DNA from 2 places in the Vibrio sp. QJM3NY_35 genome. Region 2 is predicted to be linked to the other one. Evidence: predicted binding sites of a transcription regulator. Region 2 holds the regulator's gene; the other holds the start of a gene.
What was found. The regulator PurR, encoded in region 2, represses purine synthesis genes. The targets are predictions, from matches to a motif close to TNANGNAAACGTTTNCNTNA.
Positions count from the first base shown of each region.

Region 1 (8,413 bases), 1.1 Mb from region 2:
CATTCCAACAGAATGGTAATGAATTGACTGTGCCGAATAACTACAAGTAGTTAAACGTATTGGTCACTCAGTTCATTGAAATCAAGTTTGTTACCGAAGTAACTGCTATTACCTAAGTAATAACGTTTTGATATTCATCAACGAGTGCCCACACAGATTGATAGGTTTAAATTGTTAAAGAGCTTTTCCTTTTTGAGCTTCGCTCAAATCGGACGGCCATTTTAGCGATTTAAGTTTTAGTGTCAACCACTATTTTCAAAACTTTTTTCAAGCGCTTAGCTTGGCTAATTTGACCTGCTGATTCGTTTTGGTTTCTTACGAAGCCTTCCCGTTTCAACGAGGTCGCATTATAGAGATTTCGATCACACTGGCAAGCCCTTTTTGAAGTTTTTCTTACTTTTTTGATTGTTCGAGCGTTTTTTGTTCAAAACACTCCATTTTCACTAGTATTCCCCTTAATTAAGGGCTTAAGGTGCCTATATAAAGGAGGATTTATGAGTTCAATGCGCAGTTATAAAGGAATATCCCCTCAGATTGGACAAGGTGTCTATATAGATACAAGTTCGGTACTGGTTGGTGATATCAAAATCGGTGACGACTCTAGCGTGTGGCCTTTGGTTGCAGCTCGAGGAGATGTGAACCACATTCATATTGGAGATAGAACGAATATCCAAGACGGCAGCATTTTGCACGTCACCCATAAGAGTGCTGACAACCCTGAAGGTTATCCTCTACTAATAGGTAATGATGTCACTATCGGACATAAAGTAATGCTGCATGGCTGCACGATTGAAGATCGTGTACTTGTTGGTATGGGAGCTATCGTGCTTGATGGCGTGATTATTAAAGAAGAAGTGATGATTGGTGCTGGTAGCTTAGTGCCACCGAACAAGGTACTTGAAAGCGGTTATCTCTATGTAGGAAGCCCAGTAAAACAAGCACGCCCATTAAACGATAAAGAGCGTGCCTTTTTACAGAAGTCAGCTGACAACTATGTTCAGAATAAAAACGACTATCTAGACTCTGTGCTTCCAGTTTAAAGCGCTTTGATCTGAATCCGATTAGAGGAGTCATACTCCTCTTCTTCTATTAACTCTTCAGCTAGCTCTTCAATATCGAAACGTAACTCTGAAAAGATAACTAAAGCTTGATCGCCTTCTTCTATATCTTTGCCTGCCAATCGAGACAATTCTTCAATAGACATAACACACTCAATCAGTGCGCCCGACTGCTGTGCTGGGAAGGTGATTGATTGATTCTCTTCATCCCAATCTTGGATATCAGGAAATAGAATTGATTGATTCATTTTTTATAAATACCTTGTTACATCTCTAGGTTTTTGCGTAATTCTCTTAAAATCTGTTTTGTTCCTGGGCGAAGACCACGCCACAGCATAAAGCTCTCAGCAGCCTGCCCTACCAACATACCCAAACCATCATAAGCAGCGTGAACACCGTTATCTAATGCCCATTGATTAAATACTGTGGTTCCAGATCCGTAAACCATGTCATAAACAGCACTATTCGAATTGAAGATAATCTCAGAAACTTCAGGAAGCTGACCACTTAGACCAGACGAGGTCGAGTTAATGATGACATCAAACCCTTCATTAACATCGCTTAACCCTATTCCTTTGATGTTGCCATGTGAAGAAAACATCTCAGCCAGAAGTTGAGCCTTTGAACTGGTTCGATTAGCGACTACCAACTGTTGTGGCTTTTGGTCGAGAAGAGGTTGAATCACTCCTCGAGCGGCGCCACCAGCGCCAAGAAGAAGAACGCGAGCCCCTTCTAGCATAACTTGATGTTGAAGAAGGTCTTGAACTAAACCCTCACCATCGGTGTTATCACCAATGATTTCTCCGTCATCGAGCTTCTTAAGTGTGTTTACGGCACCGGCTAGTTCAGCCCTCTCAGTAAGGCGATTGGCAAACTGATACGCATCTTCTTTAAAAGGTGCTGTGACATTACATCCTCTACCACCTTCGCTGAAAAAGGCTTTCGCAGCAGTGATAAATTCACCATGCTCTGGCTGTAATGCTGTATAGGTAAGTTGTTGGCTGGTTTGGCGAGCAAATAATGTGTGAATGAATGGCGATTTGCTTTGCCCAATAGGGTTACCGAAAACGGCATAACGATCTACTTGCTGTGTCATATCCTTACCTAACAGAAATAAAAAAGGTCATCTATATAGATGACCCTATCACTATCCCTATAAGGAAGGAAGAACTACCAAACTCGAGGCTTTAGGTAGTCGCTATAAAGCAGAGCTTCTGGTGAACCCGCTTGAGGTTCGTAGCGATATTCCCAACGAGCCAATGGCGGCATCGACATTAATATTGATTCTGTGCGACCACCACTTTGTAGACCAAATAGGGTGCCACGGTCATAGACTAAGTTAAATTCAACATAGCGACCACGACGATAAAGCTGGAAGTCACGCTCACGTTCACCATAAGGTGTCTCTTTGCGTCGTTCTACAATTGGTAAATACGCGGCTGCAAAACCTTCACCGACCGCCTGCATATAAGCGAAGCTCTTTTCAAAGCCCCACTCGTTTAAGTCATCAAAGAACAGACCGCCAACACCACGTGTTTCATCACGGTGAGGTAGATAGAAGTACTTATCACACCACTCTTTGTGTTCTTGGTAAACATAATCACCAAATGGTGCACACAGGTCTTTAGCAGTTTGATGCCAAGATTGGCAATCTTCATCGACAGGATAGAATGGCGTTAAATCAAAACCACCACCGAACCACCAGATAGGATCTTCCCCTTCCTTTTCGGCAATAAAGAATCGTACGTTCGCGTGTGAGGTTGGGATGTATGGGTTTTTAGGGTGGATAACTAATGAGACACCCATAGCTTCAAACTTACGTCCGGCTAATTCAGGACGGTGAGCAGTTGCAGAGGCAGGCATAGCCTTACCAGCGACATGAGAAAAGTTAACACCGCCTTGCTCAAATACCGCACCATTGGTCATCACGCGAGTTCGACCACCGCCACCAAGACGTTCGCCAGGTTCACGCTGCCATGCATCTTCTTCAAAAAGAGCTGCACCATCAGCTTGTTCAAGCTGTTGGCAAATCGAATCTTGTAGGCTCAGTAAAAACTGCTTTACTGCTTCTTTATCAATTGCTGACATCTTACTTCCTTTGCAGGGTTTAACCCTGTCTTAATATTTTCGACGTTTTTGCATCTCTAATTTCGCTTGGTTTCTCGCGACCACCCGTGTGACCTTCTAAAATAGAGACTAGATATTGGCCAAGTTGCTGCTGAACTTCTTCAGTCGTCATGCAAGGCGGCTCTCCGGTCAGGTTGGCACTGGTAGAGGTTAACGGCTTACCGAATTCATTACACATTCTTTGAACTAAAGGGTGATCAGTCACTCGTACTGCAATGGAATCAAACTGGCCGCTGACCCAGTCAGTTACTTTACTGCTGGTTGGCATTATCCAAGTTACCGGACCTGGCCATGTTGCTTTTACGGTCGCTAACTGCGCTTCCGTCAACTGGCTTTCATCAATATAGGGCAGCAACTGCTCGTAACTCGCAGCAATTAGGATCAACCCTTTCTCCATCGGCCGCTGTTTTAAATCGAGCAATTTCTTAATGGCTTGTGGATTATCGGGATCACAACCGACCCCAAAAACGCCTTCAGTCGGGTAAGCAATGACTTCACCTTGTTGTAATGCCTGCAAAGTATGTTGAAAGTTATCCAAGGGTTGCCTCATTAATTCTGTTATCGAACTCGCTAAGTGTACAAATTATCATTCACTGTGACTAAAGCTATTTGTTTATAAAATGTATCAATTAACAACTTAGACTGAAGCAAACGTTTTCCTTAAGCAATTTTACCCGTATAATGCGCGCAAAATATCTAATCACTAATTAAATCGTACCTGAAGGAGTTTGAGATGACTGTCGGTATTATCATGGGTTCTAAATCTGATTGGCCAACAATGAAGCTAGCTGCAGAAATGTTGGATCAGTTTGGCGTGGCGTACGAAACAAAAGTGGTTTCTGCTCACCGCACACCTCAGTTGCTTGCTGATTACGCAACCAGTGCGAAAGAGCGCGGTATTAAAGTGATTATTGCTGGTGCTGGCGGTGCTGCGCATCTTCCGGGCATGGCTGCAGCTTTCACAAGCGTACCTGTTTTAGGTGTTCCTGTTCAGTCTAAAGCACTCAAGGGCATGGATTCTCTGCTTTCTATCGTACAGATGCCAAAAGGCATTGCGGTAGGTACTTTGGCTATCGGTGAAGCTGGCGCTGCCAATGCTGGTATCCTAGCAGCCCAAATCATTGGTACTCACAATGAAGAAGTGATGGCAAAAGTAGAAGCGTTCCGCTCTGAGCAAACAGAAACGGTTCTGGCTAATCCAAACCCTGCTGAGGACTAATTCCCATGCATGTTCTTGTGTTAGGCGCGGGCCAACTTGCTCGCATGATGTCCCTAGCTGGGGCGCCCCTGAATATTGAAATTTCTGCTTTTGATGTTGGCAGCAAAAATATTGTTCACCCATTAACGCAAGCGGTTCTAGGCAACGGCTTAGAAAATGCGATTGAGCGCGCGGACGTCATTACTGCTGAGTTCGAACATATCCCTCACGATGTACTTGAGGTATGTGAGCGCAGCGGTAAATTCTTACCGACTACTGAAGCAATCAAAGCTGGCGGTGACCGTCGCCTTGAAAAAGCGCTGTTAGACGAAGCGAACGTGAAGAATGCTAAATACTATGTGATTAACTCTCGCGAAGACTTTAACGCTGCGATCGCTCACGTTGGCTTACCAATGGTATTGAAGAGCACCCTTGGCGGCTACGATGGTAAGGGCCAGTGGCGCTTAAAGACATTAGACAATGTTGACGCGACTTGGACAGAAATAGCCGAGTGCATTGCAGCTACAGACAATCAAGCCATTGTGGCTGAAGAGTTCGTTCCATTCGACCGTGAAGTATCACTGGTTGGTGCTCGCGGTACCAATGGCGAGATTCAAGTGTACCCACTGGCTGAGAATGTTCACACCGACGGCGTGTTGAGCTTATCGACAGCGATTGATGACATTGAACTGCAAGAGCAAGCGAAAACCATGTTCACAGCAATTGCAGAACGCTTAGATTACGTTGGCGTACTAGCACTTGAGTTCTTTGATGTTCAAGGTTCACTGCTGGTTAACGAGATAGCACCACGTGTTCATAACTCTGGCCACTGGACGCAACAAGGTGCTGAAACTTGTCAGTTTGAGAACCACCTGCGCGCAGTGTGTGGCATGCCACTAGGCAGCACTAAGCTGATTCGTCCAACCGCAATGATCAACATTCTTGGTGAAGATACTCTACCTGAGGCTATTCTGGCTCAAGGTGGCTGTCATGTTCATTGGTATGGCAAAGAGAAGCGTGCAGGTCGTAAGATGGGCCACATTAACGTGAGCGCTGACTACAACGCAGAGCTGCAAAGAGCGTTGTGCTCATTGGCTGATATTCTTGATAAGCAAGCCTACCCTGCTGTGCATGAGTTTGCTGAACAGATGAAGTAAGCCTGCATTGGCTTATTGATGGATGTAGAAACGGCGCTCATTGAGCGCCGTTTTTTATTTCTGGCCATTCACTTACTGTGACTAGCATGACTACTGAGATTGAATGTGATGACACTTGCGATCAGCGCATTGCTTTTTGGTTCCACTGGCTGTTTTCTTCTCAAGTAACAGCGGAAAATAGCACTCTTCACAGCGGCCTATAACAGGAGGCTGATTAACAGCAAACTTACATTTAGGGTAGTTATCACAGGCATAGAAGGTTTTGCCATAGCGAGATTTACGCTCAACCAAATGGCCTCTACCACACTCAGGGCATGCAACCAGCGGCTGCTCTTCAGGTTGTTCTTTTGGTTGGTCCAAAGATTCGATGTGATTACACTCTGGATAGTTGCTACAGCCAATGAACATCCCAAAGCGACCTTGTCTTAGTACCAATTCATTTTGGCATTTAGGACACGGTACACCCAGCTCTTTCACCACATGGCCATCGTTTTGATGCAAAGGCTTGATGTAATCACAGCTCGGATACTGCTTACAGCCCAAAAATGGGCCGTACTTACCATGGCGAAGCTGAAGCTCTCCACCACACTGTGGACATGGTTCATGCTCTAACGCATGTTCATGTGCTGAAAAAAGCTGATTATCAATCTTACTACTCATGACAAGCCTGTATTAATGCAAGATACCTTGCTCTTTGGTGTACAACAGCTCTTCCATTTGCGTGTAAGCACTTTCATTACCCGGTACATTGAATAGCACCATTAAGATAATCCATTTCAGATCATCCAATTCAAATTCGTTGGTCTCAAGCCCCATCACACGATCAATCACCATTTCACGAATCTCTGTCGTGAGCACGTTGATCTGCTCTAGGAACAGTAAGAAACCTCGACACTCCATATTAATACGCGATACCTCTCTACTGGTGTAAACGCGCATCGAGGTGTTGGAACACATAGTAATCGCCGCTTGGTTGTCAGTATCTTGCAGTGCCGCAAGATCTTCTAACCAATGGAGGGCCTTATAAATATCGTCTTGGTGAAACCCTGCTCGAAGAAGCTCATCTTCAAGTTCGTCTTGATCCACCTGCAATTCAGAATCGCTATGGATGTAGGTTTCAAACAAGTACATCAGTATGTCCATCATCATAGCTTAGCCTCTCCCCTTTCGAATATAGCCACCGGAAACTGCAACAACATGCCCTGAGAGCTCAAGCTCTAAAAGCTGCATCATGACTTCATGCACAGGTATATGGGTTCTCTGTGCCAAAATATCAACGGGTGTCGCCTCTAATCCTACGTTAGCTAACAGCTGTGGAAATGGCAATTGTTCATTTTCACCCTCATTCTGCGTAGGTTCGAATAAGCTCGGCTGTTGATCTATAGACCAGTTTAACAGACTCTTTATTTCAATCAGAACATCTTGAGCATTTTGCACTAAACATGCTCCAGCTTTAATGAGACTGTTACCTCCACGACTGGTTGGGCTATGAATTGAACCGGGCAACGCAAACACTTCTCGACCTTGCTCCATCGCATATCGAGCCGTAATCAAAGAGCCACTCTTCTCAGCCGCTTCAACCACCAAGGTTCCTAACGACAGACCACTTATAATACGGTTACGGCGAGGGAAATGTTCAGGTCGTGGTTTGGCACTTGGGCGAAACTCTGAAATCAATGCGCCATTTTCACAGATCCTATCGGCTAAATTTCTGTGTCGCGCAGGATAAATGGAATCCAATCCAGAACCCAATACAGCAAAAGTTTCCCCTCCTTTATCTAGAGCACCATCATGAGCATAGCCATCGATACCGAGCGCTAAGCCACTGGTGACAATCAAACCGTTTTGCACAAACTCTTTGGCGAACGACTTCGCGGTTTGCAACCCTTCGAGACTGGCATTGCGACTGCCGACCATAGCGATTTGAGGCTCAATCAGCTTTTCAACGTGACCTTTAACGAAAAGCACGCTTGGCGCGGAGGCGGTCTCATTCAGCAGTTTGGGATAATGCGAGCAATTCGGGGTAATGATGTGATGGTTAGGCTGTTTTGCTTGCCATGATAAGCAAGCCTCCACTTCTCTTGGGGCTTGCTCTCTTAGATAGGATATTTGCTTAGCTGACAAACCCATCGCTTGCAGCTGCTGACTTGAGTAGCCAACAAGGTTCGAAGGGGAATCGATACTCAGCAAGCGAGAAAGGCGTTTGCCACCCAATTGCGGAACAAAACTTAAAGTTAGCCAAGCACTCAGTTGTTGCTCATTCACTCGGTGCCCTTAGCTTCTTCCGTCAACGCAAGGTCTAAAGGCGATACCGCAAGAATGTCATTACTAACCGGCTTGGAGCTTTGAGTGATCAACGCCAAGCTAAAATACTCGTAAGGGCGAATAACCATCAAGCTGCCCAGCGAGGTACTTGGCAATTGCACCTTATCGCTCGCCGCAGACTCTTTGTAGCTGTATTCACCTTGCTTACCAAACACCACAGCCCCGCTCTCGCTGAGCGTAAACATAGAGCCTTGGCGAAGGTTGTCCTGTGAGCCTTTATTAATAACGACCACTTGATTCTTTGCACTGTATTGGCTGCCATCCAATGAACCCAGTATATTAGCAAACTGACCCGCCGCACTAGGCGCTGGATAAAATGTGGTTGAGAGCTTCACCTGATCAACACCAAGCTCTGGTAACACGAGATCGTTAAGCAGCACCTCTTGCAGCTGAGTCTCTATCTGTAAGCTACTGAACTCAGCGTCCACTTCTTTTAAGCGTGCCGTGGCGACCAAACGTAATGAGGTCATACTCGCTTGAGGTTGCTGTCGTTGGTAGGTTTCAACGGCGCGGTAGATACCCCATTTTTGATGTTGCTGGTTACCTGA
Region 1 covers NZ_CM173507.1:3,344,818-3,353,230, forward strand. The annotation lists gene AC3CH3_RS15215 (gamma carbonic anhydrase family protein) at 495-1,040, shown strand; gene AC3CH3_RS15220 (DUF1488 family protein) at 1,037-1,306, opposite strand; gene aroE (shikimate dehydrogenase) at 1,324-2,154, opposite strand; gene hemF (oxygen-dependent coproporphyrinogen oxidase) at 2,229-3,146, opposite strand; gene tsaC (L-threonylcarbamoyladenylate synthase type 1 TsaC) at 3,166-3,723, opposite strand; gene purE (5-(carboxyamino)imidazole ribonucleotide mutase) at 3,919-4,404, shown strand; gene AC3CH3_RS15245 (5-(carboxyamino)imidazole ribonucleotide synthase) at 4,410-5,540, shown strand; gene AC3CH3_RS15250 (DNA topoisomerase family protein) at 5,631-6,200, opposite strand; gene AC3CH3_RS15255 (DUF494 family protein) at 6,213-6,689, opposite strand; gene dprA (DNA-processing protein DprA) at 6,693-7,805, opposite strand; gene AC3CH3_RS15265 (LysM peptidoglycan-binding domain-containing protein) at 7,802-8,413, opposite strand, start outside.
Region 1: purE (5-(carboxyamino)imidazole ribonucleotide mutase) is a predicted target of PurR. The motif match lies at 3,829-3,848, and genes of this name have one in related genera.

Region 2 (8,413 bases):
CGTAACATGCGCCAGGTTGAAGCTTACCGTATAGACCTTTGTCACGAGATGACTGTGAGCTACCCGCTTCCGTTGTATTACGGAAATGCAGAAGGCTTTGGTCAGGAATCAACGCTGTGATGAATGCCGCCATAGTGGTCGACTTACCTGCACCGTTACCGCCAGAAAGCGTTGTAACCAATCCATCAATATCAAAAGTACGCGCGAAGAAGCCGTTCCAGTTGACCATGGTTAATGATTGATACTTACCTCTTTCAATCATGCTTCACCTTCTACTTTTGTTGGTTCGCCGTCGTTTGACTCAAGGTCAAAGTCAGCTTGATCGTTAAAAATGTCTTGTTGACCGTTTTCGTCTACGCCTGCATCTACTTCTGATACGGCTTCCGCTTGTTCTTCATTCAACAAGCTGCCTTGGTTAGGCTCTTGAGTATGCACCACAGCTTCACCATCACGGATAAGACGCAGTTGAGCTTCTTTCATATCATCGCCAACACGTACGTCAGCACCAAAACGGAATACTGCTTCGCTGATACGGAACTTGCCCGTCTCGCCAATCGCAATCAACATGCCGATACGACGTAAGCGACGTAGAGAAGTACGCACTTTTTCAAACAGCTTTTCTTTGTCTAAATCAGAACCCGACGCACGGTTGGTTGCTAGCTTCATAAGTTTTTTCTCATCCGCTAACGACATCAATTCATCAAACAGTTCTTGGTTGGTGAAGATACCTTCATGAGCCAGACGTTCTGGGCTTAGGTATAAGAAACACAACACCTTACCAACCAACATGTCGAGCTCAGACAACACACTACGACCAATCAGAGACGTAGAACGCGGACGCAAGTAAAAGAAACCTTCCGGCGCTTTTACCAATTCCGTATTGTAGCGTTGATAGAAATGCTGAAGTTCCACTTCGAAATCAGACAGCAACGCGTGGTTATCTAGATCTTCTGTTGAAACATGCTTACCTGAACGCAGCATGCTATCTAGCGCAGGGAACAGTGGGTTCGCTATCGCTTTTACCAGTTTCTCTGGCATGTAATCATCAGTACTTGTTAATGACATTTGCTTGTACCTTTGCACCGAAATCGTTGATTGCCTGCCAATCTGGCTGAATAGCCTGATAGTCAGACTCTGAGTAACCTAAGCGTACGGCTTGGTCGACAACAATTCTGGCTAAATCAAAATGGTGTGTGCGAGGGTGTGCAGCGAGGTAATCGCGTAACACAAGGCCAAGATCAATTGGCGCGCCTTGCTGTTTGTGAGCTTTTAACATCTCTGCAATTCGAGCTGAAAGCAGGTCATTCACTTGCTCAAATTCTTCGTACTCTACGTCGATTGGTGCTTGTCCCATCACTTCGTCATCACGAAGCACGAGCGCTTCATCACGAAGATCCGTCAGCTTCTCAGCATCGGCGTAGGTCAATAACCAAGGCGCATCAAAGTAGTCGGTAACCGACTGACGCAAGCGTTGGCTAAAGGCACGGTTTTTATCCATATCAATCGCGGTACGGATAAACTTGTGAACATGGCGGTCGTAGCCGATCCACAAATCGATCGCTTGCTGACCCCAACTAGTAATTCGGTCGAGCTTCATCTGCAAGCCGAATAGGGTTTCGCCAACGAACTCGAGTTCATCATCACCGTAAACAATTTCTTGAATATCGAGGATCTGTGTTTGCAGTTCATCACCCGCCGCTTGCAAGGTGTCTTGCAATTCTTTCAGCGTGGAAGAGGTTTCTGAAAGCAAGGTTTCACAGTTGTTAATCGCCTCTCGCCAATCCTTGTTTAAAAGGTCGGCAATTTGCTGTTTAACGGTTTGCTGCTGCTCATCCATAACACGTTGGTTAAGATCAATCTGATCGAAAATTTCACCAACAGAATACTTGAGCACGCCGTAAACATTCTTTCTCCAATGCCCTGGAGTTCCGCCTTTTTGTGCAGCTTCAATGGCTTTTGCCATCTCGTCCGCAACCATAGAAAGCTGGATAGACAGTTTCAACTTAGAGAACTGACGGTGGCGTAAATAATAATCTGAAATACCAATCGCCAATGGTGATAAGCGATAAATACTCGCACCATCGGTGATTTCGCTGGTAAAGCGGCTAATCAACTTCTGTTTAACTAACTCGTTGATGGCATTGTTGGCACGAAACGCAGACGCTTCGCCAGTATCTTCAAACAGTCGAGTGACGATGGTAAATGCATCGTGCAGTTCCCCCTCGCCCAACTCTTCATCGAACCTTTCATTGCTTAGTACTGCGATAGCAATCAAAAATGCTAAGCGCTCTGGTGGCAAGTTTAATGAAAAATCATGCTGCTTGACCCAGCCCACCAACTCATCAATTGGCTGCTCTTCGGCAGTTTGAGTCATTTCACTCATTGTGGTTCCTGTTACTGTTCTTCGTCATATCGAATGTATTAGATATGACGCCTATTTCTTTATGACGCGGGCTTCTTACGATTGCAGAGCGCATGTTGTGGCTTCTTTTACCACATTCAGCGCTGTTATTGCGCAGGTTTTTGAGCCCAAACGTGAATATAACGGCCTAGTGACAGATATGGCTCTTGGCGACATAGCTGTTTTTCTAGTTCCAATACATCTTCAAATTGGTAATCGCCCATGTACTCCATATTACCTATGTAGTCACTGAAGGAACGAATGCCTGATTTACCACAGATTTCTAGACCAGCGTCTTCTATCCATTGATAAACCTCTTCCGGCTTCAAGCCTTTTTGTGGTTGCAGCTTAAACCGTTTTCGATGTGGCATCCCATTCAATACATGAGGAATGTTGCCACAAATCACATTTTTCAGGACTAATCCGTGGTGGTTGTAAAACATTATCGAGGCAACGCCACCGGGGTTTACTTGCCCCAATAATAAATCAAGCGCCTCTTTAGGATTTGCTAGCCATTCCATTACGGCATGAAACATCACAAAATCGACTTTATCGTCGAGATGTTCTGCAACTTTTTGTACCGGAGAATGGATAAATCGATACTGCTCTAACAAACCCGCTTCGTTGATACTTTCTTCTGCAAGCTTAAGCATTTCAGAAGAGAGGTCGCACAGAGAAACCTTATGTCCAAGTGCGGCGATTTTCTGCGACATCTGTGCAAGACCACCTCCTGCATCAAGCACATGCAATGGCGAAGCTGATTGCTCAAATTTGCTCAAAGCTTGTTCTAAATCTTCCCATACGATGATCTGACGGATCTCTCCTTTGTCAGAGCCGTAAATATTTTTTGCAAATTTGTGGGCAATATCGTCGAAATTACGGTCTTCAGTCACGGCTACTTGAGTTATTATGTCCTATCGTGCCTGCTATTCTGTCACAGGAATTTCAGGAATAAAGAGGCGATGTCTCTTTTTACTACTAAGTGATGTTTTTTCGGACTATTCGGATATGTTTGAGCTGAAAAAAGTAGTGTCTTCGCTATTGATGCCACTGCCAGCAATGTTAATTCTCGCTTTTCTGGGTTTAGCCCTAGTGATGTTTACTACCAAAAGGAAGACGGGTTGTCTAATCACCCTTTCAGCCCTATGTGGTATTTTCCTAATCGCTTTCCAACCAGTTTCTAGTCAACTTTTAATGCCAATGGAAAGGCAACACACCGCATTTTTACCTGTCGATGAAACCGTCGATTACGTGATGGTTCTCGGAAGTGGTCACGTCGTAGACGACCAAATTCCACCGACATCAGAACTTAGCCGCACCGGCCTGATGCGTTTAAGTGAAGGGATTCGTATTCTACGTCTTTATCCTGGTGCAAAACTCATTTTGTCTGGCTATGGCGCAGGCACTGAAGTCAGTAACGCAAGAATGATGGCTAAAGTTGCATTAGCACTTGGCGTAGCAAAGCCAAACATCATTCTGCTTGAAACAGCAAAAGACACCTGGGAAGAAGCACGCCAAGCCGCTGCGTTCGTTAAGAATAAAAGAATGGTGTTGGTGACTTCAGCGAGCCATATGACTCGCGCACTGAACGAATTCAATGCTGCTGGAATGAAACCACTGCCGGCACCAACTAACTACCTTGCACAAGAAGGTATTGTTGAGCCTTGGAACAAGTACATGCCAAAAGCTCTTTACCTTGAGCAGACTGAGCGTTACTGGCACGAAACCATGGGATTGGTTTGGCAAAGCCTGCGTGATTGGCTAGATACAAGCAATGACATTGTTGAAGAGCCTGTTATTCCAGAAGCTTCCAGCTTAATTGAAGATGACGGTGACGTTTCTGCGGCTCAGCCTCAATAAGCCCATTGAATCTTTAAACTCATCTGAGCAGACAGAGTCGCCAAGTATTTGTAGATTCTCTGGTCGTTAACAGTAAAAGCTGAGTAATAAAAAAGCCGAGACATCAATGATGTCTCGGCTTTTTACGTTTAAATGTCGTTGTTAATTAATCACTCCCGAAGGAAATCAATCACCAGCGAACATGTAACCTTCACCGTGAACCGTCACAAAAATTTGTGGGTTCTTAGGATCGAACTCCATTTTTGCACGCATACGACGAATCAGCACGTCGATAGTACGGTCATTAGGCGCGTCCACTCGGTGACTGATCATATTCAGAATACGTTCGCGGCTTAATACTTGGTTAGGGTAAGAAGACAACGCCACTAGCAGTTCGTATTCTGCTTTGGTCAGTTTCACCGGTTCGCCGTTTTTGCTTAACGCACGACGAGGGATATCAAATGTCCACTCACCAAAACGAACCACAGACTCATCTGATGTTTCTTCTACAGCGCCCGCTGCTGTTTTACGAGCAGCAGAGATACGCCAAAGTAGGTTTTTAACTCGAACTAATAACTCGCGAAGTTCGAAGGGTTTAGTAACGTAATCGTCAGCGCCCATTTCAAGGCCAACGATCTTGTCGATGCTATCCGTGCGTCCAGTAACTAAAATAATTCCAATGTCTGATTGACTGCGTAATTCGCGAGTTAGCATCAATCCATCTTCGCCTGGTAAGTTGATGTCCAGCATAATGAGGTCAACGTTGTTTTCTTCTAACACGTTTCTCATTTGAGCGCCGCTTTCTGCTTCGCTCACTGTATAACCCTCGTTCTGGAAGTATCCAACCAGTTTACTGCGGGTTACCACATCATCTTCTACGACTAATACGTGATAGCTCATCTACACCACTTTTCTTATTTAATAGTTTCAGTGACTATTCTATTCATAACTAGTAACAATTCTAGTGGTACAGAAGATAAAAGCCAGAAACATGGATTTTTTTTGATACAAGACAATCTTAAACCTTGCTATTTATCGTCCATCGCAATTCAATATAGGTATTACTACTAACGAGTGACTTTGTGTTCGATAAGTATCACTGTTTAGTTAGCCTTCATACCCTAAGTATGACGAAAGATGATATTAGGATTATTTAAATGAAAGATACGAAAGCGTTCAACGAGCAAAGAGCAGAAATATACTGGTGGCTATCAAGCTTGTTCGCCAAAGAACTGACTCAAGAAGAACTCGATCACTACCACTCTGTTGAAATTCGTTCTTTCCTAACTGGTCTAGGCGAAAATGAAACACTAAAGCCAGCGATTGATAAGCTAGTGGATGCGCTTAACCGCCTACAAACACGTGAAGATGCTCAACTAGAATTGTCTGCAGACTTTTGCGATCTTTTCTTAAAAACAGATAAACACGGTGCTCTTCCTTACGCTTCTATGTATATCGGTGAAACTGGCCTTTTGAATGATAAGCCTGCAAAAGATATGGAAGAGATCATGGCTAAGCACAATTTAGTGGTGAACCAAGATCTAAAAGAGCCAGCAGACCACATTGCTATCGAACTCGATTTCCTTGGTAACTTGATCATTCGTTCAAACGAAACGGATATTGAAGAAGAGCTAGAGAATTCATTTGCCGTTCAACAGCAGTTTATCGAACAACAACTGCTGACTTGGGTACCAAAGTTCAACGTGAAATGTCATGACGTTGATGAATTCGGTTTCTACGCCTCCGTCTCATCTTTGCTACTCGCATTCTGTCAATTAGACACTCAATATTTAGCTGGTGAATAGCTTATTGGATGACTAGGTAAATAAATTCAGTAGAATGTGACAATTCACCCGGATTTCTGGGTGAATTTTATTGCGAGTAATTTCTAGTCAGTCTAAAATTGTGACCGCAAACGATAAAATATGAAACATTCACGAAATGCTATGCTTATTAAAGTTCAGAGCATTTCGGTGTTAAGACAAGCCGCTCAATAGCGGTTTTTTGTTTTTTAGCACTTTAGTACCCAAAGAGCCCTACAAATTTAAGCTCTTAGTTAGGTAGCTTAACGGCTACTTTATTCCGTACTTTGGGAAAGTAGCTTCTAATAGGATAAAACCATGGCCACTATAAAAGATGTCGCTCGCTTAGCCGGCGTATCAACAACAACCGTTTCTCACGTAATCAACAAAACTCGCTTTGTTGCAGAAGCAACTCAAGAAAAAGTAAACAAAGCCGTAGATGAACTGAACTATGCACCAAGTGCTGTCGCTCGTAGTTTGAAGTGTAATACAACACGCACCATCGGCATGCTAGTGACTCAATCAACTAACCTATTCTTCTCTGAAGTTATCGATGGTGTTGAGAGCTACTGCTACCGTCAAGGTTACACTTTGATCCTGTGTAATACGGGCGGTATCTATGAGAAGCAACGTGACTATATTCGAATGCTTGCAGAGAAACGTGTAGATGGCATCTTAGTTATGTGTTCTGACCTAACTGAAGAACTAAGAGAGATGTTAGACCGTCACGCTGACATCCCTAAAGTTATCATGGACTGGGGCCCAGAGAGCTCTCAGGCTGATAAGATCATCGATAACTCTGAAGAAGGTGGCTACCTAGCGACCAAATACCTTATTGAACGCGGTCACTCTAAGATTGCATGTTTAAGTGGCCACTTAGACAAAGCAGCATGTGTTGAACGTATTGCCGGTTACAAGCGCGCACTGAATGAAGCAAAGATTTCTGCTGATGAAAATATGATCATCGAAGGTAACTTCGAGTGTGATACGGCTGTTCTTGCTGCAGAACAAATCGTTGAGATGGAAGATCGTCCAACAGCGGTATTCTGCTTTAACGACACAATGGCACTCGGCTTAATGAGCCGCCTGCAAGAAAAAGGCATTCGCATTCCAGAAGATATCTCAGTGATCGGTTACGACAATATCGAACTGGCTGAATACTTCTCTCCGCCGCTAACGACCGTTCACCAACCAAAACGTCGTGTTGGTAAGAATGCATTCGAAATTCTATTAGAGCGCATCAAAGACAAAGACCACGAAAAACGCGTCTTCGAAATGCACCCTGAAATTGTTGAACGAAGCACAGTTAAAACGTTAAATTAATTGATAATTCGAGTTTAATTTCATCAAGCGCACCTTTAGGTGCGCTTTTTTTATCAGCAACTATAATGAACCCAGATGCACAACAGAAAGATCATTAATTGAAGCAATATCACATTTTGAAATATCAACTGTGAGCTTCATTCAACAAAAACTTTATTCTATTCAATCAGTCACGCACAGGGCAAACCACTCGAAAGAGTGAGACGCAAAGCTTCCGGCCTAAACCACTCGTTGGTATGGTAGCGGGGTTACCGATGGCAAAATGCAGTAACTACTAATAATTTGGTAATTTACGGCTTATTGACAATTTAATTGCAACATTTTGCTAATCTCTCGGACCTGCTTATTTGGTGGCGTAGTTCAAATACACCGAGATAAATAACATGGATAAACCGATACTAAAGGACTCGATGAAGTTATTTGAGTCCCTAGGAAAAATAAAATCACGCTCAATGTTTGGTGGCTTCGGTCTTTTTGCTGATGACACTATGTTTGCTCTGGTTGTAAATGACCAGTTGCACATACGCGCAGACAAAGGCACAACGAAACAATTCGAACAACAAGGGTTTCAACCGTACGTCTACAAAAAACGTGGTTTCCCTGTCGTTACTAAATATTTCGCTTTACCTGAAGGCCTCTGGCAAGACCAAGAGAAAATCTTGCAGCTTGCAACCACGTCTCTAGGTTTTGCTAAAGAAGAAAAAGCTGAGCAGTCTTCTGCTAAGCCGACCCGACTCAAAGATCTGCCTAATCTTCGACTCGCTACCGAGCGTATGTTGAAAAAGGCAGGGATCGATTCTGTAGAACGTTTATATGAATCTGGCTCTGTAAACGCATTTAACGCCATCAAAGAATCGCATGCGTCTTCTGTCAGTATTGAACTACTTTGGGCGCTAGAAGGTGCGATCAATGGTACACATTGGTCAGTTATACCGCAGCAGCGTCGTGAAGAGCTTATCAATCGCGTCAATTAACATTGTATCTACATAACTAAGCCGCATTTTTTGCGGCTTTTTTTATATCTGCTGAAAGTTAATCTAAGCTTTAC
Region 2 covers NZ_CM173507.1:2,209,247-2,217,659, forward strand. The annotation lists gene mukB (chromosome partition protein MukB) at 1-262, opposite strand, end outside; gene mukE (chromosome partition protein MukE) at 259-1,065, opposite strand; gene mukF (chromosome partition protein MukF) at 1,046-2,383, opposite strand; gene cmoM (tRNA uridine 5-oxyacetic acid(34) methyltransferase CmoM) at 2,509-3,294, opposite strand; gene elyC (envelope biogenesis factor ElyC) at 3,410-4,261, shown strand; gene torR (two-component system response regulator TorR) at 4,427-5,140, opposite strand; gene torD (molecular chaperone TorD) at 5,398-6,045, shown strand; gene purR (HTH-type transcriptional repressor PurR) at 6,361-7,365, shown strand; cyclic di-GMP riboswitch class I at 7,536-7,621, shown strand; gene AC3CH3_RS09935 (TfoX/Sxy family DNA transformation protein) at 7,749-8,339, shown strand.